DNA from 2 places in the Lysinibacillus sp. NPDC058147 genome. Region 1 is predicted to be linked to the other one. Evidence: predicted binding sites of a transcription regulator. Region 1 holds the regulator's gene; the other holds the start of a gene.

What was found. Region 1 encodes Rex, which represses fermentation and respiration genes when NADH is low (regulators of the CRP and FNR family bind a similar motif). Its sites were predicted from a motif close to TTGTGAAATATTTCACAA; they were not measured.
Region 2: ACFVT8_RS21115 (cytochrome ubiquinol oxidase subunit I) is a predicted target of Rex. The motif match lies at 6,216-6,233, and genes of this name have one in related genera.

What each region holds. Positions count from the first base shown of each region.
Region 1 is NZ_JBHVUJ010000013.1:1,096-13,242, reverse strand. Features, by position in the region: gene ACFVT8_RS22780 (hypothetical protein) at 117-437, opposite strand; gene ACFVT8_RS22775 (hypothetical protein) at 739-1,455, shown strand; gene groL (chaperonin GroEL) at 1,679-3,310, opposite strand; gene groES (co-chaperone GroES) at 3,446-3,730, opposite strand; gene ACFVT8_RS22760 (CPBP family intramembrane glutamic endopeptidase) at 3,905-4,669, shown strand; gene tatC (twin-arginine translocase subunit TatC) at 4,763-5,587, opposite strand; gene ACFVT8_RS22750 (twin-arginine translocase TatA/TatE family subunit) at 5,605-5,790, opposite strand; gene ACFVT8_RS22745 (redox-sensing transcriptional repressor Rex) at 5,942-6,577, opposite strand; gene ACFVT8_RS22740 (ABC transporter ATP-binding protein) at 6,806-8,749, shown strand; gene tsaD (tRNA (adenosine(37)-N6)-threonylcarbamoyltransferase complex transferase subunit TsaD) at 9,206-10,222, opposite strand; gene rimI (ribosomal protein S18-alanine N-acetyltransferase) at 10,222-10,674, opposite strand; gene tsaB (tRNA (adenosine(37)-N6)-threonylcarbamoyltransferase complex dimerization subunit type 1 TsaB) at 10,667-11,374, opposite strand; gene tsaE (tRNA (adenosine(37)-N6)-threonylcarbamoyltransferase complex ATPase subunit type 1 TsaE) at 11,371-11,820, opposite strand; gene ACFVT8_RS22715 (hypothetical protein) at 11,999-12,147, opposite strand, start outside.
Region 2 is NZ_JBHVUJ010000009.1:85,602-97,748, forward strand. Features, by position in the region: gene ACFVT8_RS21085 (GNAT family N-acetyltransferase) at 1-146, shown strand, start outside; gene ACFVT8_RS21090 (tRNA dihydrouridine synthase) at 198-1,166, opposite strand; gene rlmD (23S rRNA (uracil(1939)-C(5))-methyltransferase RlmD) at 1,353-2,717, opposite strand; gene ACFVT8_RS21100 (hypothetical protein) at 2,939-3,361, shown strand; gene cydS (cytochrome bd oxidase small subunit CydS family protein) at 3,462-3,584, opposite strand; gene ACFVT8_RS21110 (cytochrome d ubiquinol oxidase subunit II) at 3,598-4,623, opposite strand; gene ACFVT8_RS21115 (cytochrome ubiquinol oxidase subunit I) at 4,620-5,966, opposite strand; gene ACFVT8_RS21120 (diacylglycerol kinase) at 6,340-7,254, opposite strand; gene ACFVT8_RS21125 (thioredoxin family protein) at 7,388-7,948, opposite strand; gene gatB (Asp-tRNA(Asn)/Glu-tRNA(Gln) amidotransferase subunit GatB) at 8,221-9,648, opposite strand; gene gatA (Asp-tRNA(Asn)/Glu-tRNA(Gln) amidotransferase subunit GatA) at 9,650-11,113, opposite strand; gene gatC (Asp-tRNA(Asn)/Glu-tRNA(Gln) amidotransferase subunit GatC) at 11,138-11,425, opposite strand; gene ACFVT8_RS21145 (CamS family sex pheromone protein) at 12,000-12,147, opposite strand, start outside.

The DNA.
Region 1 (12,147 bases):
TATGACAAACATAATAGGTGGGCATATGTTAGAAAAGAAAAAAGAAGAAAGGTGTGTTTCATTGTTCAATCCTAGATTAAATCCCGAAGATGTAGATGTTAACATTCCGTTTCACCCTACCATGCCTTCTGGTAGCCCATACCCATCTTTAAACCCATCACCGTATCCGACACGACCTTCGCAGCCATATCCGCCACAACCATACCCACCACGTCCTCCGCAACCATATCCACCACGCCCGTACCCACCACGTCCTCCGCAGCCATATCCGCCACGCCCATACCCACCACGTCCTCCGCAACCATATCCACCACAACCATACCCTCCACGCCCTCCGCAGCCATATCCGCCACAACCATATCCACCACGCCCTCCGCAGCCATATCCGCCACAACCATATCCACCACGCCCTCCGCAGCCATATCCGCCACAACCATATCCACCACGTCCTATGCCATTTCCAGGCGGGCAATCCCCTGGCTTACCAGAATTCCCCGGACTAAACCTACCAGGAATGTAGAGTTGTCACCTGCATATTTGGAGGTCCAAAATAAAAAACTAGTAGCAACAAGACTATCCAGAAGTTCAAACATGAACTAATGGATAGCCTTGTTATTGTTTATTAGAAACTTTTATTGACTGATAAAAAACTAAGGAAGTGGCAACATGTCTATAAAATTTTCAGCAATACTACATATTCCCGCATTTAATGAGCACAGTATATAGAGAGGTGAATCTATGTGTAACGTAAAAAAAATAACTTTATGTATGATTAGCCTAATATTAATTAATTTGAGCATTATACCTTCTTTCGATGCAAAAGAATCAAATAAAGTTAATGGACTTGAAGCACAAATAAAAGGCTTAGAGAATCGTTTGAAAAACCTTGAGCCGATAAAGCCCCAAACAATTCCCGATCCTCCTTTTCCAGAATTATCTCCCCCGTCGAAATTTGTTACACTTTCACAGGTTATAGAGAATGGCGCAACTATTCCTTATGAAGTTATCATCAATAATCCTGGTTATAAGAGACCCGCTTATGAAGAATATTGGCATAGCTCAATCGGTCGATGGAGCTATGTTCCAACTAGAATTCATTATGCACTGCATCGACTATTTACGAATTACGATGTTGCTCTTTCTGAATGGTACGACTTTGAACAAAATATGGGATTCACGATTCCAATGTTTCAAAATAAAACAGATTTAGATTTATATATTGTCGCGTTCCAATCTGATATTACAGCAGTTTATACATTGGGGAATCAGGTGGTCGTTGTTGGATATCCAAGAAGAACCGGTGTTCAAGTGATTACTATAAAAACAAGTGCTATACAACCCACTAATACCGAAGAATCTTTACTTGTGCAATTATCAACTAAAGGAGGAGAAGAAATGGATTATACTCTTATCTCTTATATTTCTCCTGATTTTAGGTTGAAGCAAATAGAATAACTGTAAGCTACTTTTTCGTAGTTTTATTAGCAGGTTTTTTTACCTTTATCAGCGGTTGTTGGGATTTCATCAGCGATTTTGCTATCTTTATCAGCGATTGTCAGAGGTTTATCAGCGATTGTCCATATTCTATCAGCGATTCACTAAAAATTACTCGCTAAAGCATAAAAAAAACCACTTCTCAAATTTTGAGAAGTGGTTTTTTTTTGGCTGGAGCCGTAGATTACATCATTCCGCCCATGCCACCCATACCAGACATATCTGGCATAGCTGGAGCTGCTTCTGGAATGTCTGCTACAACTGCTTCTGTTGTTAAGAATAAAGCTGCGACAGATGCTGCGTTTTGTAGAGCTGAGCGAGTTACTTTCGCTGGATCTACTACGCCCGCTTCCATCATGTTTACCCATTCGCCTGTTGCAGCGTTGAAGCCTACACCGATTTCTTCGCGTTTTAGGCGATCTACGATAATTGAGCCTTCAAGACCAGCGTTGTTTGCGATTTGACGAACTGGCTCTTCTAAAGCACGTAGAACGATTTTCACACCAGTTGCTACGTCGCCTTCTTCTGATTCTGCAACTTTTTCAACTGCTGCATATACGTTAAGAAGTGCCGTACCACCACCTGATACGATGCCTTCTTCAACTGCCGCACGAGTTGAGTTAAGAGCATCTTCAATGCGAAGTTTGCGTTCTTTTAGTTCTGTTTCTGTCGCAGCACCAACTTTGATTACTGCTACACCGCCTGCTAATTTTGCAAGGCGTTCTTGTAATTTTTCTTTATCGAATTCTGAAGTTGTTTCAGCAAGCTGAGCACGGATTTGACCAATACGGCTTTCGATTGCATCTGCACCGCCAACACCTTCTACGATTGTTGTATTGTCTTTTGTAACAACCACTTTTGCAGCACGCCCAAGTGATGTAATATCAGCTGTTTTAAGGTCTAAGCCTAATTCTTCTGTAATTACTTGACCACCTGTTAAAATTGCGATATCTTCTAGCATTGCTTTACGACGATCACCAAATCCTGGTGCTTTAACCGCTACAGCATTGAATGTACCGCGAAGTTTGTTTACTACAAGTGTTGCAAGAGCTTCGCCTTCAACATCTTCAGCAATAATTAACAGTGGACGACCTTGTTGTACCACTTGTTCTAATAATGGTAATACTTCTTGAATGTTTGTAATTTTTTTATCAGTAATTAAAATGTATGGGTTATCTAATACCGCTTCCATTTTATCTGTATCTGTTACCATGTAGTGTGATGCATAGCCGCGGTCGAACTGCATACCTTCAACTACATCAAGTTCAGTTGTGAAGCCTTTAGATTCTTCAATTGTAATAACACCATCGTTACCAACACGTTCCATTGCTTCTGCAATTAATTGCCCCACTTCATCATCAGCAGCAGAGATTGCCGCAACCTGTGCGATTTCATCTTTGTTGCTTACTGGGCGAGAAATTGCGTGTAATTCTGTAAGGGCTGCTGCAACCGCTTTGTCGATCCCTTTACGAATGCCTACAGGGTTTGCACCTGCTGTTACGTTCTTTAAGCCTTCACGAATAATTGCTTGCGCTAATACTGTTGCAGTTGTTGTACCGTCACCAGCGATTTCATTTGTTTTAGAAGCAACTTCTGCTACTAATTTTGCCCCCATGTTTTCGTATGGATTTTCTAGCTCGATTTCTTTTGCAATTGTTACACCATCATTTGTAATAAGTGGTGAACCGAATTTTTTTTCTAAAACTACGTTACGACCTTTAGGCCCTAAAGTAATTTTTACTGCGTTTGCTAATTTATCTACACCTTGTAGCATTAATGAACGAGCGTCTTCTGAGAATTTAATATCTTTTGCCATTTGAATTTACCCTCCTGAAATGGAATATTCGTTAAGCTTCAACAATATATTTATAGAAATTTCGCCATACGGTCATTGCCATCTATTTGTTTATCTATGACAATCACTAAAGGCATTTAATTTAAAAGTATTAACTTATTCAATAATTGCAAGAATATCGCTTTCGCGTAAAATTAGGTATTCATTACCTTCATATTTAACTTCTGTACCAGAGTATTTAGAGAAAATAATGCGGTCGTCAACTTTTACGTCAAGCTCTACACGTTGTCCGTTCTCTAAAATGCGACCCGTCCCAACTGCTACAACTTTACCTTCTTGCGGTTTTTCTTTTGCAGAGTCTGGCAGTACAATACCGAATGCAGATTTTTCTTCTACCTCGATTAGTTCGATTACAATACGATCTCCTAGTGGTCTTAACAAGTGAAACAACCTCCTATTAATTAAATATATGTTTGAACATTTATTAGCACTCTATACGGACGAGTGCTAACACAATTATTATGATAATCAATCACACTTTTTTTTGCAAGTCAGAACTACGAAAAATTTTGTTTTCTTTCCATATTCCTCTACAATAGAAAGATAGCATAATGAATGGAAAGGATTTTGACTGTGAACGATTCTCAAAAAATAATTAAACATAAAAAAACAGCCCTTTATGTTTTACTGATTTATATCCTCATGCAAATATCAGGTAAATGGCTGGCACAACCGTTTCACAAATTTATTATGAGTACAACCGGTTTACCTAGTGAGCAAGCTGCTCCGCTTACGCAAGGCTGGTATATTGCACTTAGCTTTGCTATTGCATTAATTCTAAGCTTAATCATAACATCTCGCGATAAAGCGTTTTGGGATATTTATAAAGGACAGAAAGAAACTATTCCACTATCAATTATGTGGGGAATCATAGGTTTCTTCTTAGTTTTCATCGGCCAAATGATTGGTGCAGCTATCGAAATGGCTATATTCGGTATCCAAGGTGGATCGCAAAACACAGCTGATATTGTAGCTATTGCTAAAGGCGCTCCTATCGCGATATTGGCAATTGTCGTTTTTGGACCAATATTAGAAGAGTTCGTCTTCCGCCGTGTTATTTTTGGATCGCTTGTCCAAACAACTAATTTCTGGATAGCCGGTATAGTAAGTGCCATTTTCTTTGCACTTATTCATTTCGACTTCTCTCATATCTTGCTTTATACAATATGTGGATTGATTTTTGCCTTCTTATATCACAAAACAAAACGCATTTGGACATCTATTATCGCCCATGTCATGCTGAATGGTTTTGTGACACTTGTACAATTGTATGCAGAACCATTGCAAAAGTTTCTTGAACAACTAGAAAAAATGCAATAAAAATCAGAGAGTTTTTTCTTCCTACTGATTTTTAGTTGGATGTATATATGTATTACGACGAAAAAGCTCGATGCTATATGCATCGAGCTTCTATTATTGTTGATTCAATTCTTCGATTTGACGTCTCTGCTGTTCAAGTGCCTCTTCTATCTGACGTTTTTGCTCAGCTTCTTGTTCTTCTTTCAATCGCATTTCCTCTGATTTTAAGTATTTCTTATAGCCAATACGAGAAATCATAATGCTAATTTCATAAAGAACAAATAACGGTACTGAAACCATTAAGTGCGAGGCTAATTCAGGTGGCGCGATTAGTGCAGCACATACAAATAAACCAAAGTATGAATACTTACGAATACGAATTAGTAACTCAGGAGATAAAATCCCAATACGCGAAAAGAACAAGACTACAATCGGTAATTGGAAAAGGAAACCAAAAGGTATTGTAAGCTTAAATAAAAACGAAAAATATTCATGTATGCCAATTGTTTGTTGAATTTCTAAATCGTTTGATAAATTCATCATAAACTTTATGACATAAGGGAATAGTAAAAAATATGAAAAAGACAGCCCTGCTAAAAACAATAAGAACGAATACGGTATATAGCTTAAAGTTGCTTTTCGTTCTACGTCCCTAAGTCCTGGGCTAATAAAAGCCCACAATTGATACATCAATACCGGTGAGGATAGGATAAATGCTATTAAAAAAACTACTTGGATATAAATTGCAAGTGGTGTTACTACATCAAACGCATGGAGCTCTATATTGTAATTCGCTCCAGTACTTTGAAGGTATTTAACAAGCGGCTTTGCAACAAAGAAGCCGCCAGCCATAGCGAGAACAAAGAAAACGGCAACAATGAAAAGCCGTTTTCTTAATTCTTCTATATGCTCAATGACAGTTAGATCTTTTGGATTCATTCCTCAAACATCCTAACTTACTTATCTAGTTCTTTCTTTTTCTTATCATCATCATCTTCGTCGGCTAATCCTTTAGTAGCATTTTTGAATTCACGTAATGTTGAACCAAATGCTTTCCCAAGCTCTGGTAACTTTTTAGGACCAAAAATTAGTAATGCGACAATTCCGATAATAATGAGGCTCATAGGACCAATACCACCCATTACAGCCACCTCCTCTTTATATCCATCATTTTAACGCATATTTCGCCATTATGCTAACTAATAATATGTGAAAGTTTTTCGTCACTCTCTCATTTCACTACATACCTCTATTGACAAAAACTGTTAGATATACTTAAAGTATGTACAATTATCACACTTCCTGATTACGAATTAAATAAATGAGCGCTTGCAATTCTACCGACAAATCAATTGTTAAAAGTTGCATTTTATCTGGTACAGTAATACGCTCTGGCGTAAAGTTCAAAATTCCTTTTGCGTTCATTGCCGCTAATCTATCAGCCATTTTCTGTGCAGAGCGTGGTGAAACTGTTAAAATCGCAAGCTCCGCTCCGTATTCTGCATATTTTTCTTCCAATAAATCAGGATGAAAAACAGGAATATTGCTAATCATCTTCCCTTCCTTCGGGGCCTTTGAATCAAATGCCACAACGATTTGAGTATTATGATTTTTTTGGAAATTATATTTTAATAAAGCACTACCTAAATTCCCTACACCAATTAACGCTACTTTTGTCGCTTCATGTTGATCGAGCGTTTGACTAAAAAATTTTAAGAGATGCTGCACATCATAGCCATATCCCTTTTTCCCTAGAGCACCAAAATAAGAAAAATCACGGCGAATAGTTGCAGAATCAATTTTCATCGCTTCACTCAGTTCCTTCGAAGAAATGCGTTCCATGCCTTCTTGTGCAAAGTTTTGGATAAATCGATAGTAAAGAGGAAGTCTTTTCGTAGTGGCTTGTGGAATTTTTAATTCTTGTTTCAAACTTTTTCCTCCTTATAATGTATCAAATCTTTTATGATACACGCTTAATTAACTATTTCTAAGTTTATAATGTTCACTGGAGTATTTCCCTTTAGTTAATGGCGCTTTTACGCCACTAACTAAAGAGAAATCGTTTCAATCTTACATGACAGCTTGGAATAAGTAAAGCACCGACATTGCAAGCAAATCGTACATCCATTACACTAAGGAAGAATTGAGGTGTCAAGAATGATTGTTTTACAAGTCAATCAACTATATAAATCCTTCATTGCAGATGAAATTTTGAGTGGCGTAAAATTAGAGGTTCAACATCGTGACCGCGTTGCATTAGTAGGTCGTAACGGTGCTGGTAAGTCCACATTACTTAAAATAATTGCTGGTCAACTGTCATATGACTCTGGCGATATTATTATCCCTAAAGGTATACAAATCGGATATTTAGAGCAGCATGCTGGATTAAACTCAACATTGTCAATTTGGGATGAAATGATGACAATTTTTGAGCCACTTATTGCCCAAGAACAAGCACTCCGATCATTAGAACAACAAATGGCCGACCCAACTGTTTATGAAAATCCTACTTTATATTCAAAAATAATGTCTGAATACGATCATTTGCAACATAATTTTAAGGATGCAGGTGGCTATCAATTTGAGTCTGATACACGTTCTGTGCTTCATGGCATGCAGTTTTATCCTGATGATTATGAAAAGCCAATTAGCTCACTATCAGGGGGCCAACGAACTCGGTTAGCACTTGCTAAGCTGTTATTAAGTAAACCTGACCTATTAATACTCGATGAACCTACTAACCATTTAGATATTGAAACCCTCTCTTGGTTGGAATCATATTTAAAAGGCTATGAAGGGGCTATTCTAATTGTTTCCCATGACCGCTACTTCTTAGATCAGGTTGTTTCCATTGTCTACGAAGTCTCTCGTCATCGCGTCACAAAATATTCAGGCAATTATAGTGCCTATTTAGATGAAAAAGCAAAAAATTACGAGCGTGATTTGAAGCTTTATGAACGACAGCAAGATGAGAAGGCCAAGCTTGAAGAATTTGTTCAAAAAAACATCGCTCGTGCTTCTACTACAAAAATGGCACAAAGTCGTCGTAAAATGCTTGAACGAACAGAATGGATGGAATCCCCTGAGGGTGATGAAAAATCAGCAAGATTCGGTTTTACAATTGAACGCCAAAGTGGTAACGATGTATTATCTATTGATGACTTAGCTATAGGTTATAGTGATAAGAAAATATCTAACGGCATCACATTACGCACTTTCCGAGAAGATCGTATTGCACTTGTTGGACCAAACGGGGTTGGTAAATCAACTTTATTAAAAACCATCGTAAAGGATTTGCTACCACTCTCCGGAGAAATTCGCTATGGTACGAATGTTCAAATTGGTTATTCTGATCAAGAGCAAGCAAAGCTGTCGAGCAATAAAAGTGTACTAAAAGAGCTATGGGATGAATGGCCTTTAATGAATGAAAAAGATATTCGCTCGGTACTTGGCCGTTTCTTATTTAGTGGAGAAGATGTAGATAAAATCGTATCGTCTTTATCTGGTGGAGAAAAGGCTAGACTTGCATTAGCTAAATTAATGATGCAAAAAGCCAATCTTTTAATTCTCGATGAGCCTACCAATCACTTAGACTTAGATAGTAAAGAGATATTGGAAAACGCATTGATCGATTATCCTGGAACACTCTTATTTGTATCGCATGACCGATATTTCATCAATCGAATCGCAACTAAAGTAATCGAACTATCTGGCGATGGTTCCTTTGAGTACTTAGGTGACTATGATTATTATCTTGAAAAGAAACAAGAGCTATTAGAAATTGCTCAAATGAAAGCTGCTGCACAACCACAAGTACAAGCTGATGTACCTGAGAAAATCTCTACCTCTAAAATTGATAAAGAGGCTAAAAAACGAGAGCGCCAAATTAGACGTACACTTGAGGAACTAGAGGGGAAAACGCAGCAAGTAAATCTTGAAATAGCTCGCTTAGAAGAAGCTCTTTGCGATCCCGAAATTTTCACAGACCACGAAAAAATTACAGAGCTTCAAGAGGAATTATCAACCGCTAAGGAACAATATGAGTTATTCGAAATGGAATGGCTTGAGCTAAGTGAAGAACTTGAAAATATTATTTTATAATATCCCTCTTGAGGTGGGATAAAACTTGTAAAGCCATGTGCCATGTCGCATGGCTTTTTACTTTACTCGCCTTGATTTTTCATATATATTGGTCAAGTGCTATTTTTCGACAAAAAATGCCCACAACTTTATGCACACTATAAATCTAGTAATACCAACATATCAACAGACTTTTCCACATTGTCCACAATTCAAAAAAATTTTATTCACATCATTCTGTGCAAAATAGGCTACTATATATTGAATAATCACAAGTTATGCACAAGTTATCAACAATTTGTGCATAAGTACGGATGTTCGGTGTTTTGTTTCTATCTTACCTGTGGATAATTTTCTGAAAAATTTGTCAACTAATTGTGTTCAAATTTTCTTATAGCCATTGTTTTCTCAACAATTTTTTCACAAAAGCAAAAAGAGGTATTGTAGATTTAATATCTACAATACCTCTTTTCTATATTACACCCAGGATTTCAACTCCATTCCTGGGCGACCGTTCATTGATAAATTGCCTCGAATACCTACTTCAAACATAGGCGTTGCAGCTGCCCCTATCATCGCGGCATTATCTGTACACAGCTTTAATGGCGGTACATACAACGGGATACCTTCTTCCGCAAATACAGACTCAAGTGATGTTCGTAAGCCTTTATTTGCCGCTACACCTCCAGCTGCAATAACTTGTTTCACTTTATATTCACGTGCTGCCCGTAATGTTTTAGCTGTTAACACTTCAACCACGCTATCCTGAAATCCTTTGGCTACGGCAGTCGGAGAAATCTCTTCTCCACGCTGATCCATATTATGCTTATAATTAATAACTGCTGATTTTAAACCACTAAAGCTAAAATCATAAGAATCTTCCTCTAACCACACTCGTGGGAAGGTCACAGCCTCATCCCCCTCGTGTGCTAGCTTGTCAATACGTGGACCACCTGGATACGGTAAGCCTAAAACACGCGCAACCTTATCATAAGCTTCACCAGCTGCATCATCTCTTGTCTCACCAATGACTTCAAAAGAGCCATGTTCCTTCATATAAACTAGCTCTGTATGGCCACCTGATACAACTAGTGCTAATAATGGGAATTCCATCGGCTGCACGAGTGCATTAGCATATATATGTCCAGCTATATGATGCACACCTAAAATTGGCAAATTATTAGCAAATGCAAAGGCCTTCGCGGCATTAATTCCAATTAACAACGCCCCTACAAGACCAGGGCCTTCAGTAACTGCCACAGCATCTAAATCAGCCGGCTTCATATTTGCCTGTGCTAATGCTTCTTCTATGACCATTGTAATTTGCTCAACATGATGTCGGGATGCAATTTCAGGTACAACCCCACCAAATCGTTTATGACTTTCTATTTGTGATGCAACCACATTTGAAACAATTTCAGAACCATTTCGAATAATCGCTGCTGCTGTTTCATCACAGCTCGATTCTATTGCTAATATCATTCGATCTTCCATCATAAATTCACCCACATGACAAGGGCATCCTCCCCGTTATCTGTATAATAGCCTTTACGTATGCCACCATCTTGGAAATCAAGTTTTCGATAAAGATTTTGAGCAACTGTATTCGTTACACGTACCTCTAAACTCATAACTTCCATACTATGATCTCTAGCAATACGCATTGCCTCTTGCATTAAACCTTCACCAATTCCGCGACCACGAGCAATCTCTATAACCGCAACGTTCGTAATTTGCGCTGCGTCTATAACCATCCACATTCCACAAAAACCGATAATGTTATTATATTCATCTATAGCTAGCACATAATGTGCATACTGATTTTCATGCACTTCATAATAAAAAGAATCTAACGTCCATGGTGTAGGAAATGTAGCAAGCTCAATTTCATACACTACTGGGACATCTTCAGATACCATTTTACGATATGTTACATTACTACTCATGTGTCTTCTCCTTTTGCTCCTTCAGCCAATTCGCCTCCGCCTCGGCAATACGTTTGTATTGCGGGACAAAATGATGAACTGCATCCACACTTGGTAGCTCTACTTTCGTCGCTAATCGGACTGTTTCACTTGCTCGTGGTAAGTCATTACTAAACGGTATGCGCTGCGCATAATCACCTAGCACCTCTACGATTTTATGCCAAAAAACTTCTACATCAGCTCCAACAAATAAAACCGGTGCCTCTAAAGCCTGTAAACGCTCTAATAAGCCATCTATATGATCGTGATAATCTTCTATAATTGTTTCAAGCTCACAGCCCCTATAAACGGCCGTATAGACATTGTCTCTTCGCGCATCAAAAATAGGACAAATAAACCCATCATATAGTGCTGCATTTGCGGCCAATGACTTTAAGCTAGATATTCCAACTAAAGGCTTTTTCAATGTCCATGCTAATGTTTTAGCAAGCGTCACACCTATTCGTACACCGGTATAAGAACCAGGTCCTTCTGATACAGCAATCGCATCCAACTCACTTGGCTTAATACCTGCCTTTGCTAGCACTTCTTCAATGGCTGGCATAGCACCTGCCGAATGCGTTAATTTTATATTTTGTACAATCTCCGCGATCACTTTTCCATCTCTTATTACAGCAATAGAAAGTGGTGCATTCGCTGTTTCAATTCCCAACCAAATCATTTCATTAGCTCCTCACATAATGCCTCATATCGCTTTCCAAGAGGTGTTAATACAAATCGTCGTTGATTTTCTCCGATTCGGTAAATTTCTATTCCAAGACGCTCCTGCGGTAAATCCTGTTCAATCAAATGAGCCCACTCGACAACTGATACCGCATCACCATAAAATAGTTCGTCCCATCCAAGATCCTCATCACTTTCTGCTAAGCGATAAACATCTAAATGATTAAATGGTAAACGTCCCTCATATTGCTTTACAATCGTAAATGTTGGGCTATTGACCGTTCTCTTCACGCCAAGTCCCTTCGCTAATGCTTTCGTAAATGTCGTCTTACCAGCACCCAAATCACCCTCTAATGTAATTGTATCCTGGGCTTCTAATAAGCTTGCTAGCTTCAACGCAAAATTCTCAGTATCATCAAGTGAATTCATTAATTTTTCATACATCATCTCTTTTTCCTCTCTTAGCTCCATTACTTCTAGTTTACCGAAACAAGCGTAAATGTTCAAAACATCCAGCGATTTTCAAAAAAGATCTGTGCTGACGCTTTGCTTTCGTTATAAAACATGTGCTAAATGAAGATAAAACACGTCCTCTTTTATAGAAGACGTGTTATTTTCTTGTTTAACGACCTTTTGCCTCAATAATCTCTTTATTTATCAATTTATCATCTTTAAATCGTACTATATAGGTTTTTGTCATAAGTATTTCATCATTCCAGCGGTATTGATCTTTTTTTACCATTTCTCCTGCTCCCCCTGCAATTTTTACTA
Region 2 (12,147 bases), on a different contig from region 1:
AGGCTTTGAAATATCTTAAGTCTCATCAGCTACAAAAAGCTACTCTCATGGTATTAACTACAAATAAATCAGCCTTAACTCTATACGAATCTGTTGGCTTTTATACGGATAAAGAAGAGATAAGATACTTTACAAAACTGAATTAGGCAACAAAAAAGAGGGGTTCATTGCCCCTCTTGTCTATTTACCGTCCTTCGTCAATCCACATTGTTTGATTCGAAGTTATCAAGCAATACACGCACTTCATCTGTTGACTTCGTGTTCATCAATTGATTTCTTAATTCACCAGCTCCACGGAACCCTTTGACATAAATTTTGAAAAAGCGATGCAGCCCCGAGATTGAACGTGGCAGTACCTCCGCATATTGATCTTGAAGATCAAGCTGCAGTCTTAAAAGATCAAGGTACTCTTTACTGCTATGCTCTTTTGGCTCTTTTTCAAAGGCAAAAGGATTTTTAAAAATACCTCGCCCAATCATAACGCCATCAATGCCATATTGTTCAGCGAGCTGCTGCCCAGTTTGACGGTCAGGAATGTCTCCATTGATTGTTAGTAACGTATTTGGTGCGATACGGTCACGTAATTTTTTGATTTCCGGAATTAGCTCCCAATGCGCATCTACTTGGCTCATTTCCTTTCTTGTACGTAAATGAATAGAAAGATTCGCAATATCCTGTTTTAAAATATGCGTAAGCCACTCCTCCCACTCATTTACCTCTTTAAAGCCAAGTCGTGTTTTCACGCTGACAGGCAGTCCGCCCGCTTTTGCTGCTTGAATAAGTTCTGCCGCAACGTCTGGACGCAAAATAAGGCCACTCCCTTTTCCTCTCGATGCCACATTCGGTACAGGACAGCCCATATTAATATCGATGCCTTTAAATCCTAGCTCTGCCATGCCAATACTCATTTGACGGAAATATTCGGGATTATCCCCCCAAATATGTGCCACCATAGGCTGTTCATCTTCTGTAAAAATCAAACGGCCACGCACACTTTTCATGCCCTCTGGATGACAATAGCTATCTGAGTTAGTAAACTCTGTGAAAAATACATCCGGTCGACCCGCTTCACTTACTACGTGACGAAAAACAACATCTGTCACATCTTCCATTGGTGCAAGTACAAAAAATGGTCGTGGTAAATCACGCCAAAAATTATCTATCATTTAAAACTCAATTCCTCTCACTATCGATACATCTTCAAACTCTTGGTCAAATAATATAAAGCCAAATGTTCCACTTCTTTTACACTTATATCACGCTAAATGACTTATTATCAAACACAAGTACATTAACGAAAATCGCAAAAAAGCAGATGGTATAGATTTTTTCTATATCAGCTGCTTTTTCTATTATCCCAACTCCAACAACGCTACCGCTTCACAATGTGTCGAATGCGGGAACATGTCTACAGGCTGAATCTCTTGCGTTTGATAGCCCCCATCCTCCAAAATTCTAAGGTCACGTGCTAATGTAGCTGGATTACAGGACACATAAACAACGCGCTTAGGACGTTGCTCTAAAATTGTCTTTAGAAGTGCTTCGTCACAACCTTTTCGTGGTGGGTCTACTACTAAAACATCCGCTTCTTTGCCTTCCTTATACCAGCGTGGAATTACTTCCTCTGCTGGGCCTGCCTCAAAATACGTATTAGTAAAACCATTTAATTCTGCATTGCGCTTCGCATCTTCAATAGCTTGCGGTACAATTTCAACACCCATAACAGCCTTTGCTTTTTGTGCAAGGAATAATGAAATTGTCCCTATACCACAGTAAGCATCAATTACTCGTTCATCACCCTGCAGGTCAGCGTAGTCTAATGCTTGTTTGTATAGAACTTCCGTTTGCTGAGGATTTACTTGATAAAATGAACGAGCTGAAATTTCAAAGCGCACATCGCCAATCGTATCAATAATAACGTCTTTGCCCCACAGGCTTACAGTTTCATCACCGAAAATAACGTTCGTTTTGTCGCTGTTAACGTTTTGCATAATGGACGTTACATTCGGGACAAGCCTCTGGATTGTCGCAACAGTAGCTTCTTTTTGCGGGAATTTTTTCTTTTTAGTTACAAGAACAACCATAACTTCACCAGTTGCTCGTGCTTTACGAATGACTACATGACGTAGCATTCCCTCATGTGTTTCCTCGTTATATGGTCGAATACCGATTGCTGCTAATTCCTTTTTCAAACCTACAAGAATAGCGTCCGCTTCCCCTGTCTGAATTAAACAACGCTCCATATCCACAATGCTATGAGACTTCGTTTTATAGAAGCCTGCAATTGCTTGTCCTGCTTCATTTGAAGAGAAAGGTATTTGTGCTTTATTACGGTAATGCCAAGGCTCTTCCATGCCTTTCACGGGTAAAACAGGTGCATCAATTTTACCAATGCGCTGCATGACATTACGTACCATGTTTTCTTTCCATTTTAATTGCCCTTCATAAGATAGATGCTGTAATTGGCAGCCGCCACATTGCTTGAAATATTCACAAGGCGCATCTACTCGATCTGGTGATGGTTTTAGAATTTCTAGAACCTTCGCAAAGCCGTAATTTTTTAATGTTTTTAAAACATGTACTTCCGCCGTTTCATTAGGAAGTGCACCTTGGATAAATAATGGATAGCCATCGACCTTTGCGACGCCATTGCCATCATGCGTTAAATCTTCTATATAAACTGTTAGTCGGTCATTCTTTTTCACGGGTGCTGACATTCGTACATCCTCCATTTCAATCTCTTTATTGTAGCATGTTGTGGCGGATGAAAAAAGAACAAGGCTTAATATTAACTGCTCGGGTGTGTTGAGGAAATGATCGGGTCTGCTCTCAAACTGCTCGGGTAGGCCAAGAATGGGATCCGCTTTCACTCCAAACTGCTCAGGTTAGACCAAAAAGTGATCCACTTTCATTCCAAACTGCTCGGGTTGACCAAAAAGTGATCCGCTCTCCTCCCAAACTGCTCGGGATAGACCAAAAAGTGATCCGCTTTCACTCCAAACTGCTCAGGTTAGACCAAAAAGTGATCCGCTTTCCTCCCAAACTGATCGGGTTAGACCAAAAAGTGATCCGCTTTCACTCCAAACTGCTCAGGTTAGACCAAAAAGTGATCCGCTTTCCTCCCAAACTGCTCGGGTTAGACCAAAAAGTGATCCGCTTTCCTCCCAAACTGCTCAGGTTAGACCAAAAAGTGATCCGCTCTCCTCACAAACTGCTCAGGTTAGACCAAAAAGTGATCCGCTCTCCTCCCAAACTGCTCGGGTTAGACCAAAAAGTGATCCGCTTTCACTCCAAACTGCTCAGGTTAGACCAAAAAGTGATCCACTTTCATTCCAAACTGCTCAGTTTGCGCCAAAGATGATTCGCTCTCACTCCAAACTGATCAAAAAGTAATCTGCTCTGCTTACCCGAATACCCTAACAAATACACCTTCCCCTTTACACGAGTAGAAAAAAGAGCCGCTATTCGCGACTCTTTTCCTCTTTCCTCACTGTGTGGTAATCTCTAGGTGCCCACCAGAAAGTAGCGACTATACCTAGGATGACGACTATAAATGGCGCATAAAAAATTAAAAAACTTGTCATAGTTGTATCCCTCCTATGCGTGATTGTCTTCTTTTCCTGTCACATAATTCTTGTTGAAAAGGAATAATTTCAACAACAAGAACAGTGATGGAATAAGCAAACAAAGTCCTAAAATAAACGCAATGACGAGTGCAATCGCCATTTGTGTACTTGTAAAGCTATCGTAAATTGTTAAATACGGATACAGTAAATATGGATATTGCGCGATACCATATGCAAAAAACGCCACTGCGAATTGGGCGATTAATAAACTAACCGCAAGACCGTAATTTTTCCTCATCCATATTAACACTACAGTAATAATAAACAGCACAGCTGATATGGCAAACATCCACCATAAATTAACCATGTGATCATAAATTTCAGGGTTGATAAACTTCATTTCGTACATAATGCCGAGCGCACTCACCATTAAAGGCAACGCCCAAGCAAGTGCGTATTTTCGCATTAAATTTGTTGCTTGTTTATCTTTCGCTTTGTGAGCGTACCAAGTTAAAAACACGGCTGAAATATAAAGTACTGCTGCGATGCTCAACACGACAATACTCCAAGCAAACGGGCTCGTATACAACGTCCAATAGTTCAAGACAGGTTGCCCATCAATAATATCAACATAGCCACCAGCAGCAATCGCGAATACAACTGAAAGTGAAGCTGGAATAAGTAAACCTGCTATACCATACGTCAACGTGTAACCAATATGTCCACGTGCGCCATATGATTCAAATGCATAGTAGGAGCCTCGTATTGCAAGGAGCACTAGCGAAATACTAACTGGGACAAGTAAAATGGTTCCATAGTAGAAAGCTGTTTGTGGGAAAAATCCAACAATCCCCACAAAGAAGAATACTAAAAAGACATTGGTTACTTCCCAAACAGGTGATAAATAACGCTTAATAATATTCGTTAAAATATGATTTTTTCCGATGAGTAGGCTGTAGGCATTAAAAAAGCCTGCCCCAAAATCGATTGAAGCTACAATGACATAGCCAAATAGGAAAATCCATAAAACTGAAATACCTAAAATCTCTAATGTCATAAGATGTCACCGCCTTTTTCAGCATGGCGATCTTCTATTTCTCGCTCAATTGGATTCTTTTTGAACATACGAATTAAAACCACTATACTTCCTACTGCTAATACTGCATACACACCTGTAAATAATAGCATCATTAAATCCACATGGTCACTCGTTGTGGCCCCTTCTGGTGTTCGCATTAATCCATATAAGATCCAAGGCTGTCGTCCAACTTCAGCAAGCCACCATCCTGCTTCAATCGCAATAATGGAAAGTGGTCCACCTGCAACAACAATCCATCTAAACCAACGTCTATGAATAAACTGCCAATCACGTGCTTTCCCGCATACATAAAGCAGTGAAACTAATGCCATAAACATGCCAATAAACACCATGAGATCAAAGAGGTAATGAATATATAGAGGTGGTCGATCTTCTTTAGCAAATTGATCTAAGCCAATTACCTCTGCATTTGGATTATTATGTGCTAAAATACTCAAAGCATAAGGTACTTTAATAGCATATTTAACTTCTTCACCATCTAATACACCTAGTAGTATTAGGGAAGCTTTATCTCCAGTTTCAAAATGCCACTCAGCTGCAGCTAGTTTTTCTGGCTGATATTCAGCTAAATACTTACCTGAAAAGTCTCCAATAATCGCTGCTGCAATGGAGAAAATCAGACCAATCTTCATAAGTAAGTATAAAGATTTTTTATGGTATACATGCTTAGAACCTCTAAGTAATCGGTATCCTGCAATAGACGCTAACACAAATGCGGACGTCATATAAGCTGTAACGAGAACATGCGCTACCTTTGTCGGCATTGCTGGATTAAACATTGCTAAAAAAGGTTGAATATTCACAAGCTGTCCGTCCACAATATCAAAACCTTGTGGCGCGTTCATAAACGCATTGACAATTGTTATAAACACAGCTGACATCGAAGCGCCGACAGCTACTGGAATTAACAGTAGCATATGCTTCTTCTGACTATCGAAGCGATCCCAAGTATATAGGTAGATGCCTAGAAAGATGGCTTCAAAGAAAAACGCAAACGTTTCCATAAAAAGTGGTAAAGCAATTGTCTGACCGGCAAGCTGCATAAAATTCGGCCATAGTAAAGACAACTGTAAGCCAATTGCTGTCCCTGTAACAACACCGACTGCAACTGTAATAACAAAACCTCGTGCCCAACGTCTTGCCATTAAAATATAGTGTTCATCATTCTTTTTATACCCAGTCCATTGTGCGATCATAATCATTAATGGGACACCAACACCAATCGTTGCATAAATAATATGGAACGATAAAGTTAGCTCCGTTAATGCTCTACTCCAAAAGACTGCTGATTCATTCACCATTTCATTGCCCCCCTAACCTCCAAATATTCTTCCAAGTATGGAAAGTAGCATAATAATTGCAACACCAAAGCTTAGCCAAATGAGCTTTCTTTCCTGTGACTTATACAAAGGCAACACTTCCTTTCCCTTATCTATACCCCATTTTCCACTATTGCAACGAAAAAAACCTTTATAATGGACCGGAATTTCGGCCTATTATAAAGGTTTCAAATTTTGTTCAAGTATTATACTCACATTTGCCAAACATTTTTCTTAATTCATTCACAATACCAATTATAGGGGAATATTTAGCTCTATATATGGGGCTTTTACCGATTTTGCCCACAAAACAAGGCACCCTCCTAAATTGAGAGCGCCCTGTTCTAATATTTCATTAAATACGGTCTTCCTCACGAATATCTTCTAGTGGAACAAAAATTTCAATATGACGCTTTAAGTTTTCAAATGTAGCAGGTGCATCTCCACCATACTCACCATCTAAGTTTAAATGTATTTCATCTTCAGTAGATACTTTTACGACACTTGCCTTTTTATAAATCACACGATCATCATTCAAATGCTCGCCTCTTAATGCCATTGCGGCAAGCTGAATAAATTCAGGCAGGCTTACTTTTTTCAATACTAATAAAGTAAAGTAGCCATCATTAATACTTGCGTCGGGTGCAAGCTTTTCAAAACCACCCACTGAATTTGTTAAGCCGCATAAAAACATCATGGCATCCCCGTCAAACACTTCGCCATCATATTCGATACGCATATGAGAAGCTTTGATCGACGGGATCATTTCTACTGCTTTTACGTAATAAGCTAGCTGTCCTAGCATTGTTTTCATTTTACTCGGCACTTCGTAAGTTAACTCTGTAATACGTCCGCCAGCGGCAATATTGATGAAATAGCGTTCCCCATTTAATAAACCAACATCAACCGGCAACGTTTCACCTTTAATAATGATGTCAACGGCAGCTTCAATATTTCGGGGAATATGCACGGCACGGGCAAAGTCATTCGTTGTGCCCATCGGAATTAACCCTACTTTCGGGCGGTTCTCAAATGAACTCACACCTGAAACAACTTCATTTAATGTGCCATCTCCACCAACTGCAATGATTATATCAAAGCCACGTTCAACTGCATTTTTTGCTGCAATGGTTGCATCGCCTTCACAAGTTGTTGCGTGACAAGATGTCTCATAGCCTGCTACCTCTAATTTTGCCAGTACTTCTGGTAGATGCTTTTTAAACGCTTCACGCCCAGATGTAGGATTATAAATGATTCTTGCTCGTTTCATAACATACCTTCCTGCTTCATAAGATTCTATTTCTTTCAACGAATTATTCGTTTAAATGTTGCATTAAGCTTCCAATAATCAACAAAAACAAGGCTCGTCCTCATTCTCTGACATGTAGCCTTAGGATTTGCAATTATTGCAATGCAGCTGTTACTTGCTTTTTAAAATCCTCATAAACAAATGTCCAATATGATTTATTCGTAATATTCTCTTCACGAATTTCTGCATATAGCGCTTTTTGTGCATCTTCAAATGTAGGATCTTCTTTATCCGGTAAAGTAGCTCGTTTACTCACTACTAGTTCCTGTAATTCTGGTGCACGCGGACCCCATTTTCCAACAACCTGACCAGTTTCATCTAATAAAACATAAACCGGAATTGCACGGCCACCGTTTGTTAAATAGCGATCAATTAAATCTGTATCAGCATCGCGAAGTACTGCGCGCATTTCTAAACCTGCTGCCTCTGCAACCCGGCGAATAATTGGATTGTTTAACATTGCGTCTCCGCACCAATCCTCAGTAATTGTTAAAATTTTTGGTTTCTTGTCCTTCAGTAGCTCGATAAAGCCATCGTTTAATGGCACTTCGAAGCCATCATAAATACGGAAGCTCTCCTCTTTTAACGTCGTCATATTATCCATATATTGTTGAATCGAAATCGCATCATCGAAATATTGTTGTTCAGTTTTCATTGATTGACCTCCTAAAGTTATATCATGTTCTATATTATATTTTGCTATGAATACTCTTTGAAGACAACTATTAAGTGCTAATTTGGTATTTTTTAGTCATATCATCATAAATAAAATATCGCATCTGACCCTTTGAACTGCCTTTTGACACTTTGCTTGTCAAGGTATTTATCTTGTAGAGATACCCCAAAGAGCCTTTTGTATGTATTCATTTTTAAAATAAAAAGCCAAGAAAACGAATTTGCTCTCTTGGCCTTCTATTGCAATTGCAATTAACGTTTTGCAATCTCTTGTTGTAATAATTTGTTGACCATTGGTGGGTTCGCTTGACCTTTAGTAGCTTTCATAATTTGGCCAACTAAGAAGCCGATAGCGCGATCCTTACCGTTTTTAAAGTCTTCGATTGATTGTGCATTGTTGTCTAGAACTTCTGTAACGATAGCAAGTAATGCACCTTCATCAGAAATTTGAACTAAACCTTTTGCTTTAACGATTTCTGCTGCGGAACCGCCTTTTTCTACTAATTCAGTAAATACTTTTTTACCGATTTTAGAAGAAATTGTACCGTCAGTGATTAACTTCACCATTTCTGCAAGGTTTTCTGGCGTTAATGCAGTATCTTTAAGGTCTTTTTGTTCTGCATTTAGGTATGCAGAAACATCACCCATAAGCCAGTTTGCTGAAAGCTTTGGATCTGCACCTTTAACTACCATAGCCTCGAAGAAGTCTGAGATTTCTTTTGAAATAACAAGAACCCCTGCATCATATGGTGTTAAGCCTAATTCATCAACATAGCGTTTTTTTCGAGCATCTGGAAGTTCAGGAATTTCTGATTTTACTCGCTCTAACCATTCATCAGAGATCGATAGACGAACTAAATCTGGCTCTGGGAAGTAGCGGTAATCATCTGTTCCTTCTTTCACACGCATAAGAATTGTTTTACCTGTTTTTTCATCAAAGCGACGAGTTTCTTGATCAATTACCCCACCTGAAAGAAGGACATCAGCTTGGCGTAATTCCTCGTGCTCAATCCCACGGCGAACATAGTTGAAAGAGTTAAGGTTTTTAAGCTCTGTCTTTGTACCAAATTCTTCTTGGCCGTATGGACGAATTGAAATGTTGGCATCACAACGTAGTGAACCTTCTTCCATTTTACAGTCAGATACATCTGTATATTGGATAATTGATTTTAATTTTTCTAGGTAAGCATACGCTTCGTTTGCTGTACGGATATCTGGCTCAGAAACGATTTCTACAAGTGGTGTACCTTGACGGTTAAAGTCAACTAAAGAGTGGTCACCAGCGTGAGAAAGCTTCCCTGCATCTTCTTCCATATGAAGACGCGTAATACCGATACGTTTTGTATAGCCGTCAACCTCGATATCAATCCAGCCATTTTTACCGATTGGCTTATCGAATTGAGAAATTTGATAAGCTTTCGGATTATCTGGATAGAAGTAGTTTTTACGGTCAAATTTTGTTTCTTGTTCGATTTCCATATTAAGTGCAAGTGCTGCACGCATTGCGAAATCAACAACATTTTTATTTAGTACTGGCAGAACACCAGGATAACCTAAATCGATTACTGTAGTATTTGTATTTGGTTCAGCACCGAAATGCGCTGGTGCTGGTGAGAAGATTTTTGAGTTCGTTTTTAACTCAACGTGTACTTCTAAACCAATGACTGTTTCAAAGTTCATGTTATTTTCCCTCCCAAATTTGAGGAACTTGTTTATGGAACTCCGTTGCTTGTTCAAAAGCATGAGCTACACGGTAAATTGTTGCTTCATCGAAATATTTACCGATAATTTGTAAGCCTAATGGCAGTTCATTTTCAAAACCACATGGAATTGAAATGGCTGGCACACCAGCTAAGTTCATAGGAATCGTTAAAATATCATTTGCATACATCGTCATTGGATCATCAACGTTTTCACCAATTTTAAATGCTGGTGTTGGAGAAGTTGGTCCAATGATTACGTCAAAGTCTTCAAATACTTTGTCGTAGTCTGCTTTGATAAGTGTACGTGCTTGTTGAGCTTTTTTGTAGTAAGCATCATACGTACCTGCGCTTAGTGAGTAAGTACCAAGCATGATACGACGTTTTACTTCATCGCCAAAGCCTTGTGCACGAGTTTCTTTATAAAGGTCCATCAAATTATTAACATTTTCTGCACGGAAACCATAACGGATACCGTCAAAACGAGAAAGGTTAGAAGACGCTTCTGAAGAAGAAAGAATATAGTATGCTGCAAGTGCATATTTCGAATGAGGAAGTGATACTTCTTCTACAGTAGCACCTAAGCCTTTTAATACTTCTAATGCATCAAGCACTGATTGACGTGCCGCTTCGCCCACACCTTCACCAAGGAATTCTTTTGGTACAGCGATACGTAAGCCTTTTACGTCACCTGTAAGGGCTGCTGCGTAGTTTGGTACTTCTACGTCTGCAGAAGTTGAATCGTTTGAATCTAATCCTGCAATTGCTTCAAGTAAAAGAGCGTTGTCTTCTACATTACGAGTAATTGGCCCGATTTGATCTAAAGAAGATGCAAAAGCAACTAGACCAAAGCGAGATACACGACCATATGTAGGCTTCATTCCTACAACACCGCAATAAGCAGCTGGTTGACGGATTGAACCACCTGTATCAGAACCAAGTGAAAATGGAACTTCACCTGCTGCAACTGCTGCTGCAGACGCACCTGAAGATCCACCCGGTACGTGGTTTAAGTTCCATGGATTTTTTGTAGTTTTATAGTATGAGTTTTCATTTGAAGAACCCATTGCAAACTCGTCCATGTTTAATTTACCGATAGTGACCATACCAGCTTCACGTAGCTTTTTAACTACTGTTGCATCGTAAATTGGCATAAAGCCTTCTAGAATTTTAGAAGCACAAGTTGTTTCTAAACCTTCTGTAACGATGTTGTCTTTAACACCGATAGGAAGACCGAAAAGTGGTCCACGCTCTTCAAATGGCACTTTGTCCATTTCTGCTGCTTGTGCAGTTGCTTTTTCTTCGTTTGAAGCAAGGAAAGCTTGTACATCGCCGTCAAGCTTAGCCACACGTTCGAATGCTTCTTTTGTTAAATCAGCGATTGTTAGGTTACCCGCTTTAATGTCAGCTTGTAGCTCCTTTGCTGAACGTTCAAATAACGTCATGAGGAATCCTCCTATGTTTTAGTATTACATGATAGCTGGTACTTTTACTTGACCATCTTCTTGTTCTTTTACGTTTAACATCATTACTTCACGATCTAAACCTTTTGTTGCCACATCTTCACGCATTACGTTTACTAGTGGTAAAACATGAGTTGTTGGTTCAACATTCGTTGTATCTAACTCGTTTAATTGCTCTGCGAAGTCCGTAATTTTACCAAGCTGTTCAGCAAATTTCTCTGCTTCCTCTTCAGTAATTGCAAGACGTGCTAAATTTGCAACGTGCTTAACTTCTTCTTTTGTTAATTTTGCCATTTTTCACACCTCCGAATACTCATTCCATTCATTGTTTTTATCGATAACAATAGGGTTGGATAAAGTTAACCATGCAAATAATCATAACATTTTTCATTTTAAAAATCACAACTTTCACCAAAAATAAAGAAACTTTCACTACTATGACGAAGTGTCGACTTTACGGACTAATAGACTTCGCTTTTCAGGAGTAAGGCGGCTGTGCTTTCTTTTATTTGTCGGGCCGGGGAAGCTATCCGTCGTTTCGATGGCTCTTTCCGTCGCTCCAAGGATACTTTCCGTCGCTTTCGCTCTTCTTTCCGTCACTTCGACGAAGCTTTCAGTCGCCCTTTTTTCTTTCCGTCGATTCGAAGACTTGATCCGTCGCTCCGAGGAATCTTTCCGTCGCTTTCGTTCTTCTATCCGTCACTTCGGCGGAGCTTTCCGTCGCCTTTTTTTCTTTCCGTCGATTCGAAGACTCTATCCATCACTCTAAAGAGTCTATCCATCATTCTGATTAATTCTTCTGACGAATATTATCGAATCTCATTTTTCTTCCACAAAAAAATATAGTCAGCACGAGGCTGACTATAAATTAATAGATATGGACGTATGGTTCCTTTTCGTTGGCATTCTTTACGATTAACGCCTCTGGACCGTTAATTGAGGTAATATTTACTTCAACATTGATGTTATCAAATTGATTGATAAGAACACCTGTTAAATATTGAGTAAAGCCTATA